Methyloterricola oryzae: one gene and its partner. The protein of the gene in region 1 interacts with the protein of each later gene in a pairwise test. Links are inferred from orthologs where the notes say so. Each region holds a gene or a part of one and is shown on either strand. Other genes may lie near its edges.

Region 1 (4,743 bases):
CGCAGCGAGGGCATTGGCGACGTTGTGCCGGCCCGCGAGACGCAGGGCCAATTGGCGCCTCACTCCCCCGATGACATAGTCGAAAAGGGTATGGAACCCATCCGCCTCGTGGGACACCCGGACAGTCTCTGTCAGGCCGCGCACGTCGGCCGTTTCGTGAAAGCCGAAACTGATGACTTTGCGCTCCCCGGCCAGCCCACGCCAAAAGCCGATGTAGGCGTCGTCGGCGTTGAGCACCGCGACACCGTCCGCCAGCAAGGCCCCGATCATTTCGCCCTTGGCCCGCGCCACCCCGTCGCGGCTACCAAACCCCTCCAGATGGGCATCGCCGGCATTGGTGATGAGCGCCACTTCCGGCGCGGCGAGCCCTGCCACATAAGCGATCTCGCCCGGATGATTGGCGCCCATTTCGATCACCGCATAGCGGTGCTCCGGACGGAGACGCGCCAGGGTCAAGGGCACCCCTAAATCGTTGTTCAGGTTACCCACCGTTTTCAAAACCGGGGCATGGACGCCCAGAATGGCGCTGACCATTTCCTTTGCCGTGGTCTTGCCATTGCTGCCGGTGACGCCCACCACGGTTACGGGCAAGGCCTTGCGCCAGGCGTTGCCTATCCTTCCCAGGGCGAGACGGGCGTCCTGGACCACGATCTGCGGCAGCGTAACGTCCACGGGACGCTCCACCAGAGCCGCACAGGCACCGGCCGCCGCCGCGGCAGCGACAAAGTCATGCCCATCAACGCGGGCGCCCGGTATCGCGACGAACAATTGGCCAGGCTTCAGGGTACGGGTGTCGATGCTGACACCGCCACATTCGGCGTCCGCGCCGGACAGCGCACCTCCGGCGGCCGTCGCCAGATCAATCAGTCGCATCCGACACTCCCTGGCCCATGGCCTGCAACAGCTCGCACACGACCACGCGGTCACTGAACGGGTGCTTGATCCCGCCTATGTCCTGGGTGTCTTCATGCCCCTTGCCGGCCACCAGCACCATGTCGCCGGGGCGAGCATCGGCAAGGGCTTCCGCAATGGCGGCGCGGCGATCACGCTGCACGCGCAACTGCGAAGGCGCCTGACAGCCCGCCAGGATTTCCTCCACGATGCGCTGACCGTCCTCGGTGCGCGGATTGTCGTCGGTTACGATGACACGGTCCGCCAGCCGCTCGGCGATGGCTCCCATCTGAGGGCGCTTGCCCTTGTCACGGTCGCCACCACAGCCGAAAACCGCCGTCAGGCGACCCTTGCAGTGCTGGCGCAGGTTGTCCAGCACCTTCTCCAGGGCATCGGGAGTGTGTGCATAATCGACGATGACCTCATAGCCAGAACGCGCGGAGAAGCGCTCCATGCGGCCCGGCACGGCCTTGACCCGGCTGACGCGGCGCGCGGCTTCGCCGAGCGAATAGCCCATGCCCAGCAGCACGGCAGTGACGCCCAGCAGGTTTTCGACATTGAAGCGCCCGTACAGCGGCGCCGAGACCTCGGCCTCGAGGAAGGAATGGCTGACTCGAAAAGAGACGCCGTCACCACGCTGGGCGACGGCGCTGGCGCACACGAGTTCGGCATCCACGGTCCTACCGCGGGCGGCATTCAGGGTGTAGGCGAGGCGACGCAGACCCGCCGGGGCAGCGCGCAGTACACCTTCGGCGCTGGGGTCATCGAGATTGAAGGCTATGAAATTCAGCTCGGGCCAGCGCACCAGACGGAGCTTGGCATCCAGATAGGCTTCCATGTTGCCGTGATAGTCCAGGTGATCGCGGCTGAGATTGGTGAACAGTCCGCCGCGAAAGCGCACACCGTTGACACGTCCCTGCACCAATCCGTGGGAGGAAGCCTCCATGGCGACGGCACGCACGTTCTGCCCACGCAAGCGGTCCAGCAGGGCATGCACCTCGATGGCATCCGGCGTGGTATGACTGGTACTGGACAGTTCGCCCAGCACACCCCAGCCCAGGGTGCCGATGACGGCAGCCGGCCGGTGATTGTTCAGGGCGTGAGCGAGGAAATGGCTGCAGGAGGTCTTCCCGTTGGTCCCGGTGATGCCGATGATGTCCAGATGGCGCGAGGGCTCGCCGTAAAAGCGGTCGGCGATCTGGCCCACCCGCTGCTGCAGTCCCGCCACAGGCACGCAGGGAACCGCGCTGATGCCACGCGCCAGTTCCGTGCCGCCTTCCGCGGGCTCATACAGAATGGCGCAAGCGCCGGCGGCAATGGCGGCCTCGGCGTAGCGGAGGCCGTGGCAACGGGTTCCCGCCAGCGCAAAAAACACGTCGCCGGGACAGATGTCCCGGCTATCGAGTGAGAGTCCGCGTACCACCAGCGAGGGCACGCCGGGGCCGCCTTCGACCAGCCCCTCCAGGAGCCGGTCGAGCCTGAGGTCGGGGGGCGTGTCCTTGGCCGGCATCATATGGCACCTTCCTGGGCGACGGTAATTACCGGCGGTTCCTCCTGATCAGGCGCGATATTCAGCAGGCGCAGGGCGCCTTCCATCACCGTGGAAAATACGGGGGCCGCCACGGCGCCGCCGTAGTATTCGCCCGCTGTAGGATTGTCGATCATCACGATCATCACCAATTTGGGTTTGCTCGCTGGCGCCATGCCGGCGAACAGCGACAGGTAAGCGCCCTGCTGATAGCCATGGGCGCCGCTTTTCTTGACCGTGCCGGTCTTGCCGGCTACGCGGTATCCGGGGATGGCGGCCTTGATGGCGGTTCCCTCGCGGGTCACCACAGCCTCCAGCATGGTTTTCACGCTGTTGGCGGTCTTGGCCGACATGATGCGGTGGACTTCAGGCGGCTTCTCCCGCTTCAAAAGGCCCACCATCGGTATTTCGCCACCGTTGGCCAAGGACAAATACGCCCTCGCCAGTTGCAGCGCGGAAGTTGAGAGACCATAGCCGAAGGACAGCGTCGCCTGGTGGAACGGACCCCAGTTCTGGTGGTTGGAGAGCCGGCCGCTCGCCTCGCCGGGAAAACCGGTCTCCAGCCCCTGACCGAAACCCAGGTTGTTGTAGAAAGCCCAAAGCTTGCCGGACGGCAGGTTCAGGGCGATCTTGGTCATGCCCACGTTGCTGGACTTTTGCAGAATGTGGGCCACATCCAGGACGCCGTAGTTGTGCACGTCCTTCACCACATTGCTGCCCACGCGCAACTGCCCCGGGCTGGTGTTGAACACCGTGCCGGGCCCGATTTTGCCCAATTCCATGGCGCAGGCGACGCCGAACGGCTTGATGGTGGAGCCGGGCTCGAACAGATCGGTAATGGCCCGGTTGCGGGAGACGTTGCCGCTGATACGGGCGCGGCTGTTGGGATTGAAGGACGGCTGATTGGCCATGGCCAGCACCTCGCCGCTCTCCGAATCCAGAAGGACCAGCGTGCCCGACTTCGCTCGGTGCTGCAGCACGGTTCGCTTCAGCTCGCGGTAGGCCAGGTATTGCAGACGCTGATCGATACTCAGCTTGAGGTCCTTGCCTGCCGACGGCATGCGCAGCACTTCCACGTCCTCGATGATGCGCCGCTTGCCGTCACGCATGATGCGCTTGGCGCCGGGCACACCCTTCAGCCAGTCGTTGTAGGCCAGTTCCATGCCTTCCTGACCGCTGTCGTCGATATTGTTGAACCCCAGCATGTGGGCCGCCACTTCGCCTGTGGGGTAATAGCGCTGGTACTCCCGCTCCGCGTAGACACCGGGAATGCCGATTGCGATAGCCTGGTCAGCCATCTCCGGACTCATGCGCCGTTTCAGATAGACGAAGCCGCGGCCGGAATTGGACGTGCGCCGCCGGATCTCCTTAGGGCTCATCCCGATCGCATCGCCCAAGGCTTTGACATCCTGGTCGCTCGCCTCGAACTCCTTGGGATTGACCCAAACGGATTTGACGGGGGAACTGATGGCGAGCAATTCGCCGTTGCGGTCAAGGATGCGGCCGCGGTGCGCCGGAACCGGCACCACGCCGACGTGGCGCATGTCACCTTGCTGGATCAGGAACTGGCGGTCCAGCACCTGCAGTTTGATAGCGCGCCCCACGAGTACCAGCATGGCGCACATCATGGCAATCAAGAGGAAACGCCAGCGACCGGCGTAGTCCGTTTCATCGATCCGTCTGGTATTACTGATGACCATCATGGTAGCTTGCCAATACTAAGGTTTGACATAAATGATCGATTCCCTGCGGGGCAAATCCATCCCCAACCGGGTGCGGGCCAGACGCTCGATGCGGCTGTGTTCCGCCCAGGTATTCTGCTCGAGCTGCAACTGCCCAAGCTCCACTTCATAGCCGTCCAGTTCCTGCTCCAGGCGCTGGATTTCAGCGAACAACATGCGTGACCGGTACTTGGTGTAAACCACGCCCAAGGCCGAAACCACCACGATCAGCAGCAGCACCAGGATGCTCCTCATGCCGCCACCCGCTCGGCTACCCGCATGACGGCGCTGCGCGCGCGCACATTGGCCTGAACCTCGTCGGCCGATGGCAGGCGCTTTTTGCCGACCCGACGCAGTCGCGCCCGATGCTCGATAGGCACGGGCAGATGGGCGGGTAGCGGCCGGCCCCGTTCCTGGTCGCGCATGAAGCGCTTGACGATACGGTCTTCCAGCGAATGAAAGGCGATCACCACCAGCCTGCCCCCTGGACGCAGCACCTTGACGGCCTGCTCTAAAGCCTGCTCCAATGCCTCCAACTCACCGTTCAAGGCAATGCGTATCGCCTGAAAGCTGCGGGTCGCCGGATGTTTGCCCTTTTCCCGG
Region 2 (6,462 bases), on another replicon or contig:
TGACATAGGCGTAGATGCCCTGACCCTTGACGTCGTGGGGATACCCCACCACGGCGGCTTCCGCAACGCTGTCGTGCAGTACCAGCGCACTTTCGATCTCCGCCGTGCCCATACGGTGCCCGGATACGTTCAGCACGTCGTCGACGCGTCCGGTGATCCAATAATAACCGTCTTGATCGCGCTTTGCCCCGTCTCCGGTGAAATATTTGCCCGGGTAGGTGGAGAAATAGGTTTCGAAGAACCGGCGGTGATTGCCGTAAACCGTGCGCGCCTGGCCCGGCCAGGAAGCGTCGATGACCAAGACACCCTCGGCGACGCCTTCGATTTCATTGCCCTGGGCATCGACGATGGCGGGCACCACGCCAAAGAAGGGCAGGGTGGCGGAGCCCGGCTTGAGGCGCGTGGCGCCGGGCAGGGGCGTTATCATGATGCCGCCGGTTTCGGTCTGCCACCAGGTGTCGACGATAGGGCAGCGGGCCTCGCCCACCACGTGGTAATACCACTCCCAGGCTTCGGGGTTGATGGGCTCCCCTACCGAGCCCAGGATTCGGAGGCTGCGGCGGCTGGTATGGGTGACCAGTTCATCGCCCAGTCCCATGAGCATGCGGATGGCGGTGGGCGCGGTGTAGAAGATGTTGACCTGGTGCTTGTCGATCACCTGCCAGAAGCGGTCAGGCTTGGGGTAGGTCGGGACGCCTTCGAACATGAGGGTTATGGCGCCATTGCACAAGGGGCCGTAAACGATGTAGGAGTGGCCGGTGACCCAGCCTACGTCGGCGGTGCACCAATAGACCTCGCCTTCCCGGTAGTCGAACACGTACTTGTGGGTCATCGCGGCGTAAAGCAGATAACCGCCCGTGCTGTGCAGCACGCCCTTGGGCTTGCCGGTCGAGCCCGAGGTGTAGAGGATGAACAAGGGATCCTCGGCATCCATGGATTCGGGGGGGCACTGTTCTTCTGCCGCGGACACGGCTTCATGGAACCACAGGTCGCGCCCATCCACCCAGTTGATGCGGCCCCCCGTGTGTTTCACCACGAAGACTTTTTCCACCTGCGGGCATTCTCGCAGGGCCTTGTCCACGTTGGCCTTGAGCGGCACCGTCTTGCCGCCGCGCCGCCCCTCATCGGCGCAGATGGCGAAATGGCAGTCTGCATCCAGGATGCGGTCCTTGAGCGCATCGGCCGAGAAGCCTCCGAACACGATGGAATGGATGGCGCCGATACGGGCGCAGGCGAGCATGGCCACCGCCGCCTCAGGGATCATGGGCATGTAAATGCAGACCCGGTCCCCCTTGCGCACACCCTGCACCTTCATGGCATTGGCGAAGCGGCACACCGCCCGGTGCAGTTCGGCATACGTCAGGCGCCGCGTGTCATTGGGGTCGTCACCTTCCCAGATGATGGCGGTTTGTTCCGCTCGGTCGGCCAGGTGCCGGTCCAGGCAGTTGTAACTCACGTTGAGACGGGCGCCCTCGAACCAGCGGATGTCGCCGGTGTTGAAGTCGAATCGGGACACGCTGCGCCAGGGTTGCTCCCAGTCGACGAACTGCACGGCCTGCTCGGCCCAGAACGTGTCGGGTGATTGCACCGACTGCTGGTAAAGGGCCTGATAGCGTGCCTGGTTGATGTGAGCGCTGCCGGCCGCGGCGGCCGGAACCTCATAAATCTTGTCGTCGGACATCGCATGTCTCCGTTATTTTGGCCGGGTTGAGGGACCCGCAGACAATTTTGACAAAAAACCACACGCACAGCGAGATGTTCCCTGACCGACTCTACCTCTGCGACAACCGAGACGGCCGGGTTTCTATGGTAAACTGTCATAGCAATATGAGTAGTTGCCGGAATCCCTGACTATGACAGAACAACAAATCAATAATGCGCTGGAGGAACTCCGCCGTGAGATCGAGCGGCTCGATCTGAGCGACACGGAAACCAAAGAGCGGCTTACCGGTCTCGTGGAGAGCATAGAGCAGCGCATGACGGCGGCACCCGGGGTGGTGGAAGAGGACCAACCCGACCTGCTCAACGAAATGAACGATGCCGTTACCCAGTTCGAAGTGGAACACCCGCGTATCACGGGTATCCTCAACGACATCATGATGGCCTTGAGTAGCAGCGGTATCTGAGTCGCCGGCGCCCGTTGCTTCCCGGCGCGGGCGCTTCTCCATTTCGCCGGTCCTGGCCACGCGCAGGGCGGGCCCTTTGTCACAGCGCCCCGAATTCTCGAATTAGTGCTCCCTCAGGGTGCCAGACGGTTCAAAAAGCCGCGCCCACCCATCTGGCGCATCTGCCTCATGATCCACTGCCGGCGTTTCAGCACGTAGTTGCTGGGGCGGTCCGCGCGCAATACCACGGGGTTCGGAAGCACCGCCGCCAGCAGCGCGGCTTCGGCAGTCGTCAGGTCGCTCGCGGGCTTGTGAAAGTACGTCTCGGCGGCAGCGGTGACACCGTATATTCCTTTGCCGAATTGTGCGATATTCAGGTAAGTTTCCAGTATGCGTCGTTTCGGCCAGAGGCTTTCCAGCAGAACGGTGAAATAGGCTTCCAGCGCCTTGCGCCAGAGACTCTTGCCGGAGTAGAGGAACAGGTTCTTGGCCGTCTGCTGGCTGATGGTGCTGGCCCCGCGTAAAGGCCGGCCCTTGCGATTTGAACTGATGGCCCGGCTGATGGCATGAAAATCGAAGCCATCGTGCTCCGGAAACAGTTGATCCTCCGAGGCCATGACCGCCAAGGCCGCTTCGGGCGAAATGGCATCCCAGGCAGTCCATTGGTACCTGAGGTCGAGATGCTGGCCTGTCAGCAGCGCGCCGGCCCAGGCCTCCAGCATGAAGGCACTGGTGGGGGGCGGCAGCCAGCGTAAGGCGATAACCGGCAGCACGCTGGCCAGCAGGATCGCGAACAGGATGCGGAAAGCCAGGCGTCGCGTCGAACGCGGAAGGCTGGCTGGAAAGAAATAGCGCCGGCGGGTTTCAGTCACGAAAGGCGGTTGTCAGGTCTTGTGTCCGGCGGTAAGGCCGGGGAGGCAGATCATCATGAGCGCTCAAAGGCTTTTGGCGGTAATTCTGGCGTGTATTGTGACAGGCTGCGCCACATCCTACGATATCAGCCGCGACTTCGATCCCGGTACCAACTTTTCCAGGCTCCATACCTTCTCCTGGATGCCCGATGGGAATACCGGCAGCGGCGACGCCGTGGTGGATACGGACACCCTGTTGCTTGAGCGTGTGCAAAATGCGGTCGAACAGGCCCTGCTGGCAAAAGGCTACCGCAAGGAACTGGTTCCGGGTAAAGCGCCAGACTTTTGGGTGACTTTCCACGCGGCCTTGAAGCGCAAGGTGGAGGTCACCACCTACAGTGGTTATTACGGTTATGGCTGGTGGGGCTATCCCTGGGGCTACATGGGTGGCGGATTGGGGCCACAGGCCTACGTTCGGGACTATGACGAGCGGGTGATCGTGCTCGATTTCGTCAATCCGGGGACGCGCAAGCTGTTGTGGCGGGCCACGGCGCGCAATGCCCTGGACGAGGATCTCACGCCGCAGCAGCGTACCGAGCAGATTGACCGCATCATCCGCCAGATGTTGAAGGCCTTTCCCCCCTTGCCAGCACGATGAGGCGCCGCCGTCAACGGGATGGCATGACGGCGAACAACTCCGTGGCGGCGAAACTTCGGGAGCGGCGCCCCTCGGACAGATCCCGGTAATACAGCTTGACCCGGTAGTTGCCGGCGGGCAGGTGGCCAAGCTCGATGCGGCCGTACAGAGCGCCCGGCGCCTGCGGCAGTCCGCCAAGCGGCACGCCGGGCGTGACGGCCTGAAGACACGTCTCCTCGAAGCTTACGGTGATCTCGATGTCTCTCCCTCGGGTGGTGGTGTCGATCACTTCCCTCCCGCAACCCCGGCGCGGGTAGCTGATGGCGATGGCTTCGCTGGTATGCGGGTCCGGCGGAATGACAAAGATCGAATTCCCGCCCGCGACGCCGGGCCAGGCGTCTCGGAGGCAGAGTCCCTGCATCAGAACCACGAGGACGCCCGGGAGCACACGCCGGATGTTCACGTCTTCCCCCCGGCGCCCCGTTCGCGCAACCATTGCCTGCCCCAGATCTGGACATAAAGGCCGCCGCTCAGCAGGGTCGTGGCCAGGGTCGCCAGAGCCACCACATCGATCAGGAAAGCAGGCGCGGGCAATGCGCTTTGTCTGCAGAGCACCAGGAATACATAGAAAAGCTGCAGGAAGGTATTGATCTTGCTGGAGATCAAGGGCTGGCCATCGTAGGGGCCGAGTAGCAGGTAGTAGGCCGAGGCACCCAGGACAATGACCAGGTCACGCAGCACCACGGCGGCCACCAGCCAGATCGGCATCAGTCCCTGCCATCCGCCCACGATAAAGCAGGAGAGCAGCAGCAGTTTATCGGCAGCCGGATCGAGGAAAGATCCCAACCGGCTCTGCCAGCCGTAGCGCTTGGCCAGAAACCCGTCCAGGCCATCGGAAACGCCAGCCAGGACGAACAGACCCAGCGCCCACGCATAGCGCCCGGCCAACAGCAACTGCACCACGGGAACCACCAGCAGGATGCGCAGCATCGAAATGAGGTTCGGCAGGTGTCGAGCTTCCAACTTCATCGGCAGGGTCCTGCTGGTGGGTCAACTGCATGCGGCATCCTGATGGTTGCCGACAATTCCGCCCGCAGTGCGCGGGATGGCGTTGTACAATAATGCCTTCAGGATGACCCGCGCCATTGTAGCGAGTCCATCTTTCCAACCCAATACGCAGTTTTGAGGAATCGCCTTTGAATACGACTCCCGATCAGGGTCTCAGCTACAAGGACGCCGGTGTCGATATCCATGCCGGCAATCAACTGGTGGAGCGCATCAAGCCCATTGCGTCACGCACCCGGGTTCCTGGCGTGCTGGCCGGTCTCGGCGGCTTTGGCTCGCTGTTTGAATTGCCCCTGGAGCGCTTTCGGCAGCCGGTGCTGGTGGCCGGCACGGATGGAGTTGGAACCAAACTGAGACTGGCGATTGAAACTGGCCGGCACGCCGGTGTAGGCATCGATCTCGTGGCCATGTGTGTAAACGATATCGTGGTGCAGGGTGCCGAGCCGCTGTTTTTTCTCGACTACTACGCGACCGGCAAACTGGACGTGGACGCGGCGGCGGCGGTGATCGAGGGCATCGGGCGCGGGTGCGAACTGGCGGGCTGCGCCTTGGTGGGCGGAGAGACAGCGGAAATGCCCGGCATGTACGCGGCCGGTGACTACGATCTGGCGGGTTTTTGCGTTGGCATCGTTGAAAAGGAACGCATCCTGGACGGCACCCGCGTGGCCCCCGGTGACGTGCTGATCGGCTTGCCTTCCTCTGGACCCCATTCCAACGGCTATTCCTTGATCCGCAAGGTACTGGAGAAGTCTGGGGCCGGTCTCGAGCAGGCCTTCGACGGCGCTACCCTGGGCGAGCGCTTGCTGGAGCCGACGCGCATCTACGTCAAGTCCCTGCTGGCGCTGCTGGCGGAGGTCCCCGTGCACGCCCTGGCGCATATCACGGGCGGCGGTTTCACCGAGAACCTGCCGCGGGTGCTGGCGCCGACCACGGGGGCGCTCATCGATCTGGATGCCTGGCCTTTGCCCCCGGTGTTCGGCTGGTTACAGAACCAGGGGGGGATCGCCCAGGACGAGATGTTGCGCACGTTCAATTGCGGCATCGGCATGCTGGTCTGCGTGGCGGCCGCCGATGCCGAGCGTGCGCTGCAGGTGTTGAGGGCGCAGGGCGAGGCGCCCGTGGTGCTGGGGGAGATCGTCGCGGGCGAACCGGTGGTCGGCTACCGCGCCAGCCTGCAACCCGCTTGAACGTAGTCGCGTCGCTCGAACCGCGCGCATCATTTTGAAAACCCATGGGAGACCGTTTGATGGATCTGGCCGTCGTTGTGCCCGTGCACAATGAAGAGGAAAACCTCGAGCCCCTGTTGAGGGAGATTGACAACGCCCTGGCGGGCGTGTGTGAGCACGAAATCATCTATGTGGATGATGGCAGCACCGACGCCACCCGCGCCCGGCTTCAGGCGCTGAAGCAGGCGTTTCCGCGTCTGCGGGTATTGATGCATGCGCGAGCCTGCGGCCAGAGCACGGCCCTGATGACGGGCGTGCGTGCCGCCCGCGCAGGGGTGATCGCCACCCTGGACGGAGATGGGCAGAACGATCCCGCCGACATCCCCCGCTTGCTGGTGTCCCTGCGTGAACTGCAACAGGAGCAGCCCTTGGCCATGGTGGCGGGGTATCGCCGCAAGCGCAAGGACACCGGGTGGCGCAAATTCTCCTCGCGGGTGGCCAATGCGGTGCGCGGCGGCCTGTTGGGGGATCAGACCCCGGATACGGGCTGCGGGCTCAAGGTCTTCTCGCGGGAGGTGTTTCTGCTACTTCCCTATTTCGACCACATGCATCGCTTTCTACCAGCCCTGGTGCAGCGC

The links.
Region 2: the proteins of EK23_RS10745 (region 1) and mtgA interact in binary tests that used the Escherichia coli proteins (3 or more experiments, as listed by UniProt). The link is inferred for Methyloterricola oryzae from one-to-one orthologs.

The regions. Positions count from the first base shown.
Region 1 is NZ_JYNS01000006.1:226,753-231,495, forward strand. What follows is about bases 1,762-4,743. They hold EK23_RS10745 (peptidoglycan D,D-transpeptidase FtsI family protein), read right to left. Parts: upstream 4,123-4,743; coding sequence 2,401-4,122; downstream 1,762-2,400. Other genes in these bases: EK23_RS10740 (UDP-N-acetylmuramoyl-L-alanyl-D-glutamate--2,6-diaminopimelate ligase), read right to left, coding at 1,762-2,404; ftsL (cell division protein FtsL), read right to left, coding at 4,138-4,395; rsmH (16S rRNA (cytosine(1402)-N(4))-methyltransferase RsmH), read right to left, coding at 4,392-4,743. Outside these bases: EK23_RS10735 (UDP-N-acetylmuramoyl-tripeptide--D-alanyl-D-alanine ligase), read right to left, coding at 1-873; more of EK23_RS10740, read right to left, coding at 860-1,761. UniProt on the Escherichia coli protein: Essential cell division protein that catalyzes cross-linking of the peptidoglycan cell wall at the division septum. Required for localization of FtsN.
Region 2 is NZ_JYNS01000008.1:113,624-120,085, reverse strand. The notes cover bases 1,109-3,892. They hold mtgA (monofunctional biosynthetic peptidoglycan transglycosylase), read right to left. Parts: upstream 2,978-3,892; coding sequence 2,240-2,977; downstream 1,109-2,239. Other genes in these bases: EK23_RS12390 (hypothetical protein), read right to left, coding at 3,625-3,892; EK23_RS12395 (DUF4136 domain-containing protein), read left to right, coding at 3,033-3,614; EK23_RS12405 (DUF4404 family protein), read left to right, coding at 1,854-2,126; acs (acetate--CoA ligase), read right to left, coding at 1,109-1,681. Outside these bases: more of acs, read right to left, coding at 1-1,108; more of EK23_RS12390, read right to left, coding at 3,893-4,056; EK23_RS12385 (CDP-alcohol phosphatidyltransferase family protein), read right to left, coding at 4,053-4,622; purM (phosphoribosylformylglycinamidine cyclo-ligase), read left to right, coding at 4,790-5,845; EK23_RS12375 (glycosyltransferase family 2 protein), read left to right, coding at 5,905-6,462. UniProt on the Escherichia coli protein: Peptidoglycan polymerase that catalyzes glycan chain elongation from lipid-linked precursors. May play a role in peptidoglycan assembly during cell division in collaboration with other cell division proteins.